DNA from 4 places in the Bradyrhizobium sp. CCGE-LA001 genome. Region 2 is predicted to be linked to each of the others. Evidence: riboswitches for the same ligand, from Rfam matches in the RefSeq annotation. Region 2 holds a riboswitch; each other region holds the start of a gene.
The links. Region 2 has a riboswitch for cobalamin ahead of BCCGELA001_RS23700 (TonB-dependent receptor). Riboswitches for the same ligand answer to the same signal wherever they lie in the genome.

Region 1 (3,124 bases), 1.2 Mb from region 2:
CGACAATGCATTGTTTGATCAATCGCAGCCAAGCGCCCGGTGACGTTGGGGTTGTTAATCTTGGACGACCTCTGGCGAGCCCCGGCCGCCCGCCTCGAAGCCGCAAGGAGGCGCGATGCACGAGCTTGATTGCCGGCGAGCGCGCTTCCCAACGTCGTAAGCTCCTTGATCTTCTGTACCGAGAAAGCGAGCCAGTTCTTTACATCATGATCGAGATGGTTTTCGAGGTCCAGGTCAACCGGGATGTGAAGCAGCGAACACGACGGGGCTATCTCGACGCGGTCACGACCCAGCTTCGCAATAGCGGGCGCCAGCCTGTCGAACAACTCTTGCAGATTGCAGCGCCAGACATTGCGCCCATCAATAACTCCCAGTGAGAGAACGAGATCACTCCGGGCAACTTCGGTGATTGCGTTCAACTGATCTGAGGCCCGCACCAGGTCAACGTGAAGCCCGGCAATGGGCAGGGCCAAGGCTGTATCGAGATTGTCTGCGAGGCTCCCGAAGTAAGTTGCCAGCATGATTTTCAAGCCGGGCACCGCCTTTGCGAAATGGGCATAGACCCGCCGCAACGCCCCGCGGGATGATTCGTCGAGGTCAAGGACCAGGCAGGGCTCGTCTAGCTGAACCCATTCAGCACCTTGCGCGGCCAGTTCGCGAAGGACATCGACATAGACCGGTAGAAGTTGATCCAGCAGCAACAGTGGATTGAATGCGGGATCTGCGCTCTTGCCTAGCTTCAAAAAGGTGACCGGGCCTATCAGCACGCAGCGCGTCTGGTATCCAAGGCTTTTTGCCTCCTCATATTCCTCAATCGGCTTACGAGAGGAAAGCTCGAAGGTCTGGTCCTTGCGAAATTCCGGCACCATGTAATGATAGTTAGTGTCGAACCACTTTGTCATTTCCTGTGCTGCCGGGCCGTGTCGATCATCTGCATGCGCGAGGCCCGCATCTTGACCGTCTCCTGCCCCGCGCGCCATGGTGAAGTAGGTCTTGAGTGACACCGGACCTGCGTCCCAACCGTAAACGTCGGGAATGGCGCCGACCATCACACTGGTATCGAGCACATGGTCATAGAGCGAGAAGTCATTCGAAGGAATGATGGTGGCGCCCAGCGATCTCTGCCGCGCCCAGTTGGCGAGGCGAAGTCCAGCCGCAGCCTCCAAGAGCTGCGCTTCGCTTGACTTTCCCGCCCAGTAGCTCTCGAGCGCGAATTTGAGTTCGCGGCGCGGCCCAATGCGTGGCATACCCAGCGTCGCAACGGGAAGTGAAATGTTTGACACCGCTTCAACCCCATAGTTGGCGGCAAGGCGATGGTGGATGCGCAGGTAAAGGCCGCCGCAGCGACAACTTCGCGACACACCACCGGGACACCCCGCCCGTGGACGAAAATGTTGTCGGGGCAGGTCTCCTGGCTCGCGGGTCATGGCTGCTGTCCGGCCTTCCCGAAGCCAACCGGCTTCAGTGACAACATTGGACAGGGGCTCGCCGCTTACAGTTGCGGGGGCAGCGCCGGCATCACACCGGCTTCCCTCTTAGCTCCGGATCGAGCGGGATCCAGAGAACCTCGAACGAAACTCCACTACCTGCAAACCAATCGTTCCGTCAACCGTTGAATTTCCGCCGCCGCCTCGTTGCCGATTGATTGTGGCAAACGCGACCTTGGGGGCGTGCTGCCTCGGTCGCCTGCCGCACCATTTGCCGGCGACCGCCGCCGGCGATCGCTAGATCATGGTTCATGGTCCGAGACAGCGAGCGCGCGAGGCGCCCGGTTGTCAGCTTCGGAGGCTTGATCATTCCGCAGGTTGCGAGGCGGTTTGTCCGAGAGAGCCGTGTAGGACTTTTCGAATGAACAAATTCAGGCGCAAGAACCGTCGATCAGGTGATCACCGCACCGCAGGCAGCTTCCTGGAACTTTAGCCACCTCGATCACGAAGGCATCAGGCGCCGTTCCACTCTTCTATGACCTTAGAAGACGATCCACATCATTCGCAATCTACCCTCGCCAGCAGACCGGTATCTGATCCAAGCAGGCATACCTATCGCCGCAAACTTCTAGCAGCCAATATTCGAGACGTTGAGCTGCAGCTTTCGGCTGTCATGTATCCGCGAACCGTTCCGACGATCCTTGAATGAGGATCAACCGAGTCGGGTCCGTCAAATCGAACTCCATAACGCGTGGTGCGAAGAGGCGAGCATACCTGGTGAAAGCACTCGTTGGTGGAAACCGAATGACGGTGTCGCATCGGGCCAGGAGATACATTTCAATTAAAGCAGAAAAACCGCCTTCGGTGCCAAGTTCTGCACTGTGTAGCGGTCCAGCATGAGGTGCCTGAAAATGCTTTGGGATTGTGAAGAGATCGGGGAATATTCCAGACAGCCTTTCGAGAATCAACGCGCTGTCGGTGCACAAGAACACCTTCACCGGCCTTGCATGCGGTAACGCTTTCGCTTTTTGGATGGCCGTACATACCTGCCGAAAGGCAAGCTCCGGATCCGCCCAATACGGCTTATGCCCCATGATATCTTCGCCGTTGCCGTGACGAACATGAACTCCAATTATGCTCTGCCCCTCAAAAAGCTCCCGGTAAATGGCATCAATTCGAGCCTGAATCCCAGCTTGGGGCTTAACTGTCCGAAATATCTGCCGTTCGGCATCCTCATCGCAGCGCCACATTAAGCAGGCGTCACACACCACAGTGTTGGCGTCAACATCTTCCGGACTTAGGAAGAGTTGACCTAGTTCGTCACGCTCCTGGAAGATCTGTTCATCTGGCCTATAAACGCAATCTATCGGCGTTTTATTCCACCAGCGTGGGAAGAACGGCCCTGGAAATGACACCTGATTGATCTGGTCATCGCAAATGACCGGTACACCGTCGATGTCTTGAACTGGTTCGAAGAACACTGGAAAGGCATTGGTGAATGGCTGATCGAGATAACACGAGCCACGCCAATCGATTGCCAATGTGCGCCCGGTCCGCTTTGCGTAACGCCAAGCCGATGCCAACGACCATAGGCAATCACCAAACCCGGTCCGTCGTCGAGAGACCACGAACCGATTATTCATCGAGTCACTGACCAGCATTCGCGTTGCCTAATCGTATATTGGTTGGACGGGAGA
Region 2 (3,124 bases):
CGGGAAGCGCTGCCAGCCTTTCCTTGTCGGAAAGAGCTGGAAACGCGACATACATCATCACCACGCCGGACACGAACCACATGGCAAAAAACAGGCATGTGACGATGCCGACCCAGCGGTGGCCGATATACAGCCACCGCCGGAGTGCGCGTCTCAAGGGGCGTGCCACGTTCAGAACTTGACGTTCACTGCGACTTGCGCCGTGCGCGGCATGCCGAGCAGCCACTGTGTCGTGCCGCCCGACGTGGTGTAGATCTCATCGAAAAGATTGTAGACGCGGAACGACACGGTGGTGTTGAAATCGGGCTTCCACTGCACGCCGGCATTGACGATGTTATAGGCCGGACGGGTCATCGTGTTGGCATTGTCCGCATAGGTCTTGCCGACGACCTGCACGCCCGCATGGGCCGACCAGTTCGGCGCGAAGGCCCAGGTCGCCCAGATGTTGGAGACCATCTGTGGTACGTTGACCGGCACGTTGCCAGCATAGTTCACGGCTACGCCGCCGACCGACTGCACGAAGTCGTCGTACTTCGCGCGCAGGAAGGCGGTGTTGGCATCGATACGCCAGCCGTAGTCGAGCAGGAATCCGACCGATGCTTCGACACCGCGCGATGATTGCTGGCCGACCTGGACGGTCAGCGACGGAATGTTGGGATCGCGGGCCAGCAGGTTGTTCTTCACGATCTCGTAGCCGGCCAGAGTCCATTCACCGCGTCCGCCCCAGAACGATTGCTTGACGCCGATTTCGATCTGTCTGCCGGTGGCTAGCTCGAAGCTCTTGTTGGCCGATGACAGTGAGATCAGTCCTCCGACGGGATCGACGGCCGTGGCATATTGGCCATAGAAAGCGAGGTCCTTGACGGGTGTATAGACCGCGCCGGCGCGCCAGGTCGTGGAGGAGAACGACTTCTCGAAGCTGTTGGCGGGCGTGACATAGTCGGTGCGCGTGATCGTCGGCTCATCCTGGCGGATACCGGCAATCAAAGACAGTTGCTCGGTGACCGACAGCCGGTTCTCGGCGAACAGCGCGTATTGGTTGGTCACGCTGCCGTAGCCGGGAACCGTGGGGTTCGGACTGTTGAACACCCCGGGAACGAAGCTGTACGGGTCGACGGATGACGAGCCGCCATAGGGCGAGTTGTTGGTATGGGTGAAATTGATGCTGTTGACGTCAAAGCCCGCCAAGAATTCGTTGGCCATGCCCAGCACATGGCCGCGGAATTTCGCGTCCATGCGATTGCCGACCTGCTGCTGATCGTGAAAGATCTCGATATAGCTGGTTCGGTTGATGAGGCCGGTGGCAGGATTATAGGCGTAGCTTTCGACGTCCTTCCAGTGCCGCTTGGAGTTCAGATAGTACAGTGTATTCTGAAGCGAGATGCCATCGGCGACCTGCCATTCGGTCTTGGCCTGGTTCCAGCTATCCTGGTAGCGGATGTGGCTGTCGCTGACGTTGTAGTTCTTGAAGCGGAGGGATTCATTGAGCATGCCGTTGATCAGCGGCGTGCCGAAGTAGCGCGACGGGTGGCGGTCGCCGTAGTCCGTCGACAGCGTCCAGGTGACGTCCTCGTTCTGCCTGATCTGCACCACGGCATGAAGCGCGACATTCGAAGTGTTGTCACGATCGACCCATCCGTCCGACATGTTGCCGGAAGCGGTGATGCGATAGGCGACGTCCTTGCTGACCGGACCACCGCTGTCCACCGCGATCCGCCGGGTCATGTTGCTGTCCAGCGAAACTTCTGCCTGGTTGCGAGGGACCCACGAAGGTAGTTTCGAAACGATGTTGATGGCGCCGCCGACCGCGCCCGCGCCGTACATCACCGAGGCAGGGCCGCGCAGTACCTCGATGCGCTCTGTCGACCACGTGTCGAACGGAAAAGTCACCGTCCCGGCGCCGATATAGAGCTGGGTGCCGTCGTACAGCGTCATCACGGAGCCAAGGCCCGTGAAGCCGCGGGTGTTGAAGGAGACGCCGCCGTTGCCCGGTGCCGGACTCGCCGTGAAGCCGGTCGCGTTTTGCGTCACCGCGTCCAGGATGTTCTGCTGGCCGCGTTCGGCGATGGTTTCAGCGGAGATCACCTCCACGCTGGCCGGCGTCTGCAGCCGCGTCAAGCCGAGGCGGCTGCCGGCCGTGCTTGCGCCGGTCAGGTTGAGCGTCGGTGCGGCGAACAAGGGGCCTGCCGGGTTGACCGCCGGAGCGCGCGCGTCGGCCGATGCGCTTGGTTGTTGGCGTGAGCGCGCGGCGCGCGTTGCATCGCTGCTGCGGCGGGTGCTGCGAGCGTTCGGAAGCCTTGCCGGCGACTGTACCACCACAGGGTCAAGTGTTTGGCCCGGCCTTTCGGACTGTGCCCAGCCATCGGTCGACAGAACGAGGCAGGAGAATGCAACCGAAAGGAACGACACACGGCGATGCCGTGGCGCGAAAAACGTATGGGAGGTCATAAACAGGACTCGCGATAACGTGGCACGTCACCGCGAACGCAGTTTGGCCTCTGCCTCGAGAGGAAGGCAGCTCCACACCCACCAGGACACCCCGCCCAATGTGCTCGCGTGTGACCACGACTGACGGCAGGTCTCCTGGCTCGCGGGTCGTTGCCTGTCGCCGCCTTCCCAAGCCCGCAGGGCCCAGTGGCGTTTGGCGAAGGCTCGCCGCTTACAGTTGCGGGGGCAGCCACGGCGTTGGGGGAGACCCCCGCACCGTATTCCCTATTGATCTCCCGAAGGAGAACCGTCGCAATCACACTAGTTTTTTTTGCAAAGAACTGTCAACTAGCCGTGCTGCTGACGCGGAAGTCGGCGCGTGATCCAGTCACCGCACCCAACGCCGTTAGTTCTTCTGCCTGGTTGCTGGCGAGTCCGGTCGTAGCTTGTTGCCGACGTCCCTATCTCCTTCGAAATGACGCCTGATTTCCGCCCCAGGGAGAACCCTCGTGATGAGACACCTCGAAACAATCGGGGCAACAACCACACTGCCTCACCACCACTCCCTCACCCCCGCCGTGACAAAAACTCCAGCACGCCGGTCTTGTAGACCTTGTAGCCGACCGCGCGCATGTGATCGCGGTTCGGGAAGTCGAGGACTTGCGCGCCCGGGATGATCGCGCCGAGCGCGCTCCCT
Region 3 (3,124 bases), 1.9 Mb from region 2:
CGCTCACAAGGCGCGCGTGATCGACGCCGCGATCGCGCGCCATGGCATTGCGGGGGCGTCGCCCGAAAAAATCTTGCGCGCGGTCGGCGGTCTCGAGATCGCGGCGATCTCAGGCGCGATCATCGCAGCCGCGCAAGCCCGCATTCCCGTTTTGATCGACGGCTTCATTGTCTCGGTCGCAGCGCTGGCAGCGGTGCGGCTCAACCCGTCGTGCCGGCCGTTCCTGCTGCCGTCGCACCAATCGGCGGAGCAGGGGCATCGGCTGGTGCTGCGCGCGCTCAACGTTCAGCCGCTGATCAGCCTCGATCTCAGGCTCGGCGAAGGCTCCGGCGCTGCCATCGCATTGCCGCTGGTGCGCCTCGCCTGCAGCCTCCACAACGGCATGGCGACATTCGCGCAGGCCAACGTGCCGGATAGGCCTAGCTGACACGCTGATTGACGGAAACGACGCGCCAGCCGCTCGCGAGCCGATCGATCCGGCTGAGCGACAGCGGATCGATCACGAAGCGGAGCGCTGCCGCGGGCGTGAGATCGAGCGCGATGCACAGCGCCGCGCGGATCGTGCCGGAATGCACGACGAGCGTCGCCGAGCCCGGGCCGATCCGCGAGAGTCCAAGCCGGACACGCGCGACCTGATCCTCAAAACTCTCGCCGCCCGGCGGCCGCCCGCGCGCCGGATCGCGCCAGAACCGCGCATAGGCCTCCTCGCCCTCTGCGCTGATGTCGTCATGCCGACGGCCGGTCCATTCGCCAAAATCCTGCTCGCTGAATTCAGTCATCAACTCGGGCACGAGCCCCAGCGCCTGCGCGGTCTCGACCGTGCGCCGCGACGGGCTGGCATAGCTCGCGGCGTCTTTCGGCAGGCGCTGCCGTAGGGCCTGCAACTGCGCGAGATCGCCGAGATCAGCCGGCGCGTCGGCCGCATGGATCGTCCCCTTGATGCCGTCGACCGGCGCATGCCGTATCAGCCAGAGGAAGGTCTCACCTTCCATGTGCTCGTCTCCAAGGAAGTTGGTCAGTGTGGCCACAGCGCCTCAACTCGCACATTGACTCTGTCTCCACGGCAATCCTAGATGCTCGCGACGGTTTTCCCGAGAGGGAATGAAAAGGGAATGCGGTGCGGGGCAGATTGTCCCCAATGCCGCGGCTGCCCCCGCAACTGTAAGCGGTGAATCCTTCGTCGGAAAGCCACTGGGTCCTCGGTCCCGGGAAGGCGACGAAGCGGTCACGACCCGCGAGCCAGGAGACCTGCCGTCAGCCGTGGTCACACGCGAAGATGTCGGTCGGGGAGTACAGACATTCGGCTTCATCGGACGGCTGACAAGCCCAGGATGAGACCTCGTTCGCGGTGACGTGCCACTGACGTCATACCGAGGCCCAACGTGTCTTCCATCCCTAGTGCACGACTCCGCAAGTTCCTGTTCGCCTCTGCATCCCTTACGTGGCTCGCCCTTGTCGATATGCCGACCGCCCTGGCGCAACAGGCGCGCGAGCTGCTGCCGCCGGTCGAAGTGTCGCCCGCTCAATCCCGCAAACAGGCAAGGCCAGTCGGTCGGGAGGCGCAGAGCGCAAGCCGTGCGCCTGCGCGCCGGCCGGCAACCGCAGCACCAAAGCCCGTCGTCCCGACTGCCGCGGCGCCAACGCCGCTCAACTGCAATGCGGTGGCTGAAAGCGCCTCGCGGCTCGGCCTTACGGTGCGGCAGACCCCCGCGACCGTCGAGGTGATCTCGGCCGAAACCATGCGCGAGCAGGGCTATCGCACCGTGTCCGAGGTGGTGCAAGGCGCGGTCGGCGTTACCTCCGGCGACAACCCGGCCGAACCTTCGGCCTTCTCCATGCGCGGCTTCACCAACAGCCAGATCAACACGCTCTACAACGGCATCAAGATCGGCCCGCAGAACATGACCTCGCGGATCGTCGACACCGCCAATCTGGAGGCGGTGGAATTCCTGAAAGGCCCGGCCTCGCTGATGTCGGGCGAGGGCGCGGCCGGCGGCGCCATCAACTTCGTCACCAAGCAGCCGTACACCGGACCTGTCAGGAACGAAGCCAATTTTTCATGGGACACGCTGAACTCGTTCCGCGCGCATTACGGCTCGGGCGGCAGCACCAATGTTCAAGGCCTTGACTACCGCTTCGACATCAGCCGCTCCACCCTCAACGGGTTTGCCGACGACACCAACGTCAAGACTTTCGGCACGTCCGGCCAGCTCAACTATAGCGTCTCCGACAGCCTCAAGATATGGGGCGCGATCGAGTACCGGGAGGATCGCTCGAAAGCCTATTGGGGTGCACCGCTGGTGCCGGTCGCCTATAGCGGCTCGCATGCCACGAGCGGCATCGTCTCCGGCAATTACGTCTCGAACTACAACGGAACCAATCTCGGGCCCGTCACCATCGACGACCGCACCTTCAACACCAACTACAACGTTCTCGACAACCGCAACGTCGCGCAGGAGGTCTGGCTGCGCGGCGGCTTCGAGCTGAAGCTGGCGCCTGACCTGACGCTGAAGAACCAGGCCTATGGCTATGGCGCGGAACGGACCTGGTTCAACAACGAGATCCAGGCCTTCAACTCCACCACCAACCTGGTCGATCGCGAGCGCTTCTATGTCGCACACAGCCAGCGTCTGGTCGGCAACATCACCGACCTGATCTGGGATGCGAATATTGCAGGCTTCGACAATCGGCTGGTGACGACGCTCTCGTCGAGCTATCTCGATTTCGTCAGGCCGGGCGCCGCAAACTTTCCCAGCGATTCCGTTTCGCTGGTCGATCCCAACCGTGGCTTTTACGGCCTGCTCACGACACAGCAGCAGACGGCGCGCATCGACAATCAGGCGCTGTCGTTCGAGGACCGGCTGAAGCTGACGCGCAGCTTCGCGCTGATCGGCGGCTTGCGCGTCGAGCATATCGGGCTCAATCGCAATTCGACCGACGTCAACGGCCTGGTGAAGGCGGGCTTTCCCTTCACGAAAGACTGGGCACCGGTAACGGGACGCATCGGCTACACCTGGGAGGCCATTCCCGGCCTGACCTTCTACAGCCAATACGCCACCGGCGCCGACGTCGCAGCCAACAACATCTTCCTGCTCACGCCCACTCAGCCGCTCGATCTGACCAC
Region 4 (3,124 bases), 1.9 Mb from region 2:
AGACGCCCTGCGCGACGATACCGTGATCGCCGGCGAAGACGATGATCGGCACGCGCGCGGCGCGCGGTTGCTCCGTTGCTTGCAGGCCCGCAAGCTCGATGGCGAGCTGCTCCAGCCGCCCGAGCGCGCCGGTCGGCTTCGTCAGTTGCGCCTGCCGCGCCACTGCCGCCTCGCGATGAGCCGCGGAGATTTCGGGGCACTGTCGAAAGACCCATTCGGGGAGCATGCTGCCTCGCTTACGTCAGGCGCTTGAGAATGTAGCTGTCCATGATCCAGCCGTGTCGCTCGCGCGCTGCCTGCCGCAGCGCGACGATGCGCGGACCGGCCTCGGCCAGCGCGCCGGACAAGATGATCTGATCCTGCATGCCGAGATAGGCGCCCCACCAGATGTGAAGACCGGCCGGATCGAGCGACTGAAAGGCCGTGCCGCCATCGAGCATCACCACGACGGTGTCGACGCCCTGCGGCCAGCCGCCTTCGCGCAGGCGGCGGCCCGTCGTGACCAGGAACGGCTCGCCGATGTCGTTGAGCGGCAGCGCATGCGCCGCGCACAGCGCCTGAATCGAGGTGATCCCGGGCACGACCTCGATATCAGGCAACGGATGGAGCCGCCGTGCGATGCGCAGCGAGGAATCATAGAGCGAAGGATCGCCCCAGATCAGCAACGCGACCTTGCCATCGCCTTCGAGATGATCTGCAATCGTCTGCGACCAGGTCGCGGCGACCGCATCGTGCCAATCATCCACGCCTTTGCGATAATCCGCCTCGCCCGCGTCCCGCACCGGAAGATCGAACTCGGCGATGCGCGTCTTGTCGCTGGTGAGCACGTCCGCGCAGATCGTCCGCCGCAAATCCGCAAGGTCGGATTTCGCCGTCCCCTTGCGCGGGATCAGGACAAGATCGGCCGCGTTGATGGCGGCGATTGCGGCGCGCGTGAGCTGCCCGGGATCGCCGCAACCGATGCCTATCAAGGAGAGCGTGAGCATGACGAGCGCAAAGGGCGGCCGCACCGGCCGCCCCTCGCTGGATCTCTTACGCCGCGTTGTGCAGGCGCGGGGTGACCAAGCCGGGCGCGGTGACGCCGCGCACGGACTTCGCCAATGCTAGCACGGCAAGATCAGCCAGCGGCTCGATCACGATGACCAGCGCATAGGAGGCCGCGAAGGTCGCGATGTCGGCGAGGTTGCTCATCGCGAAGCCTGAGCCATAGAGCGCCCAGAACGCCACCCAGGCGACAACACCCGCTTGATAGGTGGTCGACAGCGCCAGTGCCTGACCGTACTTCAAATCGACATAGGCGGTGTTGCGCGGAATGATGCGCGTGGCAATCGCCTGGATCGCGAACAGCGGCACCAGCAGCGTGGTGACGTTCATGCCGTATTGCGGCAGGTCCACCGGCTCGAACAGCATGCCCTGAAGCAGCAAGCCAAAGGCGAGACCGAAGGCGGCGGGCGCAGCGCCGAACAGCAGGAACAAGGTCGAGCCCAGGATGAAGTGCACCTCTGACACCCCGACCGGGAAGTGCGGCAGGATCTCGAAGAAGACGAACACGAGGGCCGTCGTGGCCAGTGTCCGCGCGGCGAACGAGCCGATGCCCTGCTCGCGCACGGTTTCGACTGCGAGCTTCAAGGCAACGCCGCCTGCGGCGATGCCGGTTGCGTAACTCAATGCGAGCTTGGCGCCCGTCACCAATCCTGGTTCGATATGCATGGCTCAGATCCTTCCTGCCGTCACACCCGACGGCCTTGGCCTCAAAACATGCACGGCCGGTCTCCTGGCTCGCGGTTCACTGGGGTTCTCCGGCCTTCCCGTGCCTCGCGGCCCAGTGGCTGATCGGAGCCCCTCACCGCTTACAGTCGCGGGGGCGGCTGGGGTTTTGGGCGCCGCAACTGGGTCCGCCCATCCCCATTCCCGATTATGCTCCGGCGCTTTGCGCCGCGTCGAGCACCATGCCTCTCCTCTGTGCCCCTTTCGCAGAGCCTGCGTCAAGGCCTGAAGGGTTGCCATCATGACCGATCATCCCCCGCTAGCGCCCCGAACAGGATGACGGCAGCCGTGGAAGCGGCGCCGCCGCGCGCAAGCTGCTCGGCCAGCTCGGCAATGGTGGTGCGCACCAGCCGCTCGTCGGAACGGCCGAGGGATTCCGCGAACAGCGCCGGCGTATTCGCGGCGAGGCCGTGTTCGATCAATCTTGCGGCAAGCGCCGGAAAGGTGCGCCGGCCCATATAGACCACGGTGGTCGCCTCCGGATCGGCCAGCGCCGCCCAATTCAGGTTCGGCGGCAGCTCGCCGGTGACGTCGGCTCCAGTCAAGAACTGGAACCGACGCGAGGTGTGGCGCCGGGTCAGGGGAATGCCGGCTTGCGCGGCAGCGACGCAAGCGGATGTGACGCCGGGAATGATCTCGTAGCCGATGCCGGCCTCGCGCAGCGTCTCCAGCTCCTCCTCGAGCCGGCCGAAAATGCCGGCATCGCCGGACTTGAGGCGCACCACGCGCGCACCCGTTGCGGCATAGTCGACCAAAAGGCGGTTGACGTGGTGCTGCTTGGTCGAGGGCCGCCCTGCCCGCTTCCCCACCGCGACGAGATTGGCGCCGGGCCGGGCGAGATCGAGGATCGCGCCGGAGGCAAGATCGTCGTAGAGCACGACGTCGGCCTCGCGCAGCCGCGCGGCGCCCTTCATCGTGAGGAGCTCGGGATCGCCGGGGCCGGCGGAGACGAAAGAGACAAAACCGCTCACCGGTCCTCCGCGATCAGATGGAAGAACGTGCCGGTGGCGTGGCCTCGCCGCGAGCCGGTCTCGGCGATGACAGCGCCGGTCGCGTCGTGCACGACCGCCAATGGTGTGTCGGGCTGCGCGAGGATGGTCGAGTAGTGAAACTCATGTCCGCGCAGGCGTGCGCCGATCTGATGCCCCGGCATTGGCGCAGCCAGTTCGGCAAGACGATAGCCCAGATGCATGCGGCGCTTGGCAAAGCTGGTCTCCAGACCGAGCAGCCCCGCCATCTCGTGGCGGACACCGTCCGCGTCGGTCAAAGCGGCGCCCAGCACCATATAGCCCCCGCATTCGCCATGCACCGGCCGCGTCTCTGCAAAGGATCGCAGGCTGGTGCGAAATCGTGCATT

Region 1: linked by a shared signal. The riboswitch ahead of metE (5-methyltetrahydropteroyltriglutamate--homocysteine S-methyltransferase) and the one ahead of BCCGELA001_RS23700 (TonB-dependent receptor) in region 2 are both predicted to bind cobalamin.
Region 3: linked by a shared signal. The riboswitch ahead of BCCGELA001_RS38145 (TonB-dependent receptor) and the one ahead of BCCGELA001_RS23700 (TonB-dependent receptor) in region 2 are both predicted to bind cobalamin.
Region 4: linked by a shared signal. The riboswitch ahead of BCCGELA001_RS14795 (energy-coupling factor ABC transporter permease) and the one ahead of BCCGELA001_RS23700 (TonB-dependent receptor) in region 2 are both predicted to bind cobalamin.

Annotation. Positions count from the first base shown of each region.
Region 1 covers NZ_CP013949.1:6,243,901-6,247,024, forward strand. The annotation lists gene metE (5-methyltetrahydropteroyltriglutamate--homocysteine S-methyltransferase) at 1-1,283, opposite strand, end outside; cobalamin riboswitch at 1,385-1,585, opposite strand; gene BCCGELA001_RS29025 (nodulation protein NodZ) at 2,099-3,088, opposite strand.
Region 2 covers NZ_CP013949.1:5,067,901-5,071,024, forward strand. The annotation lists gene BCCGELA001_RS23695 (PepSY domain-containing protein) at 1-157, opposite strand, end outside; gene BCCGELA001_RS23700 (TonB-dependent receptor) at 172-2,178, opposite strand; cobalamin riboswitch at 2,557-2,754, opposite strand; partial or broken gene BCCGELA001_RS23705 (alpha/beta fold hydrolase) at 2,995-3,124, opposite strand, start outside.
Region 3 covers NZ_CP013949.1:3,203,946-3,207,069, forward strand. The annotation lists gene cobT (nicotinate-nucleotide--dimethylbenzimidazole phosphoribosyltransferase) at 1-427, shown strand, start outside; gene BCCGELA001_RS14810 (histidine phosphatase family protein) at 420-992, opposite strand; cobalamin riboswitch at 1,067-1,270, shown strand; gene BCCGELA001_RS38145 (TonB-dependent receptor) at 1,461-3,124, shown strand, end outside.
Region 4 covers NZ_CP013949.1:3,200,422-3,203,545, reverse strand. The annotation lists gene cobT (nicotinate-nucleotide--dimethylbenzimidazole phosphoribosyltransferase) at 1-226, opposite strand, end outside; gene cobF (precorrin-6A synthase (deacetylating)) at 237-986, opposite strand; gene BCCGELA001_RS14795 (energy-coupling factor ABC transporter permease) at 1,033-1,710, opposite strand; cobalamin riboswitch at 1,748-1,967, opposite strand; gene cobA (uroporphyrinogen-III C-methyltransferase) at 2,007-2,738, opposite strand; gene BCCGELA001_RS14785 (cobyrinate a,c-diamide synthase) at 2,735-3,124, opposite strand, start outside.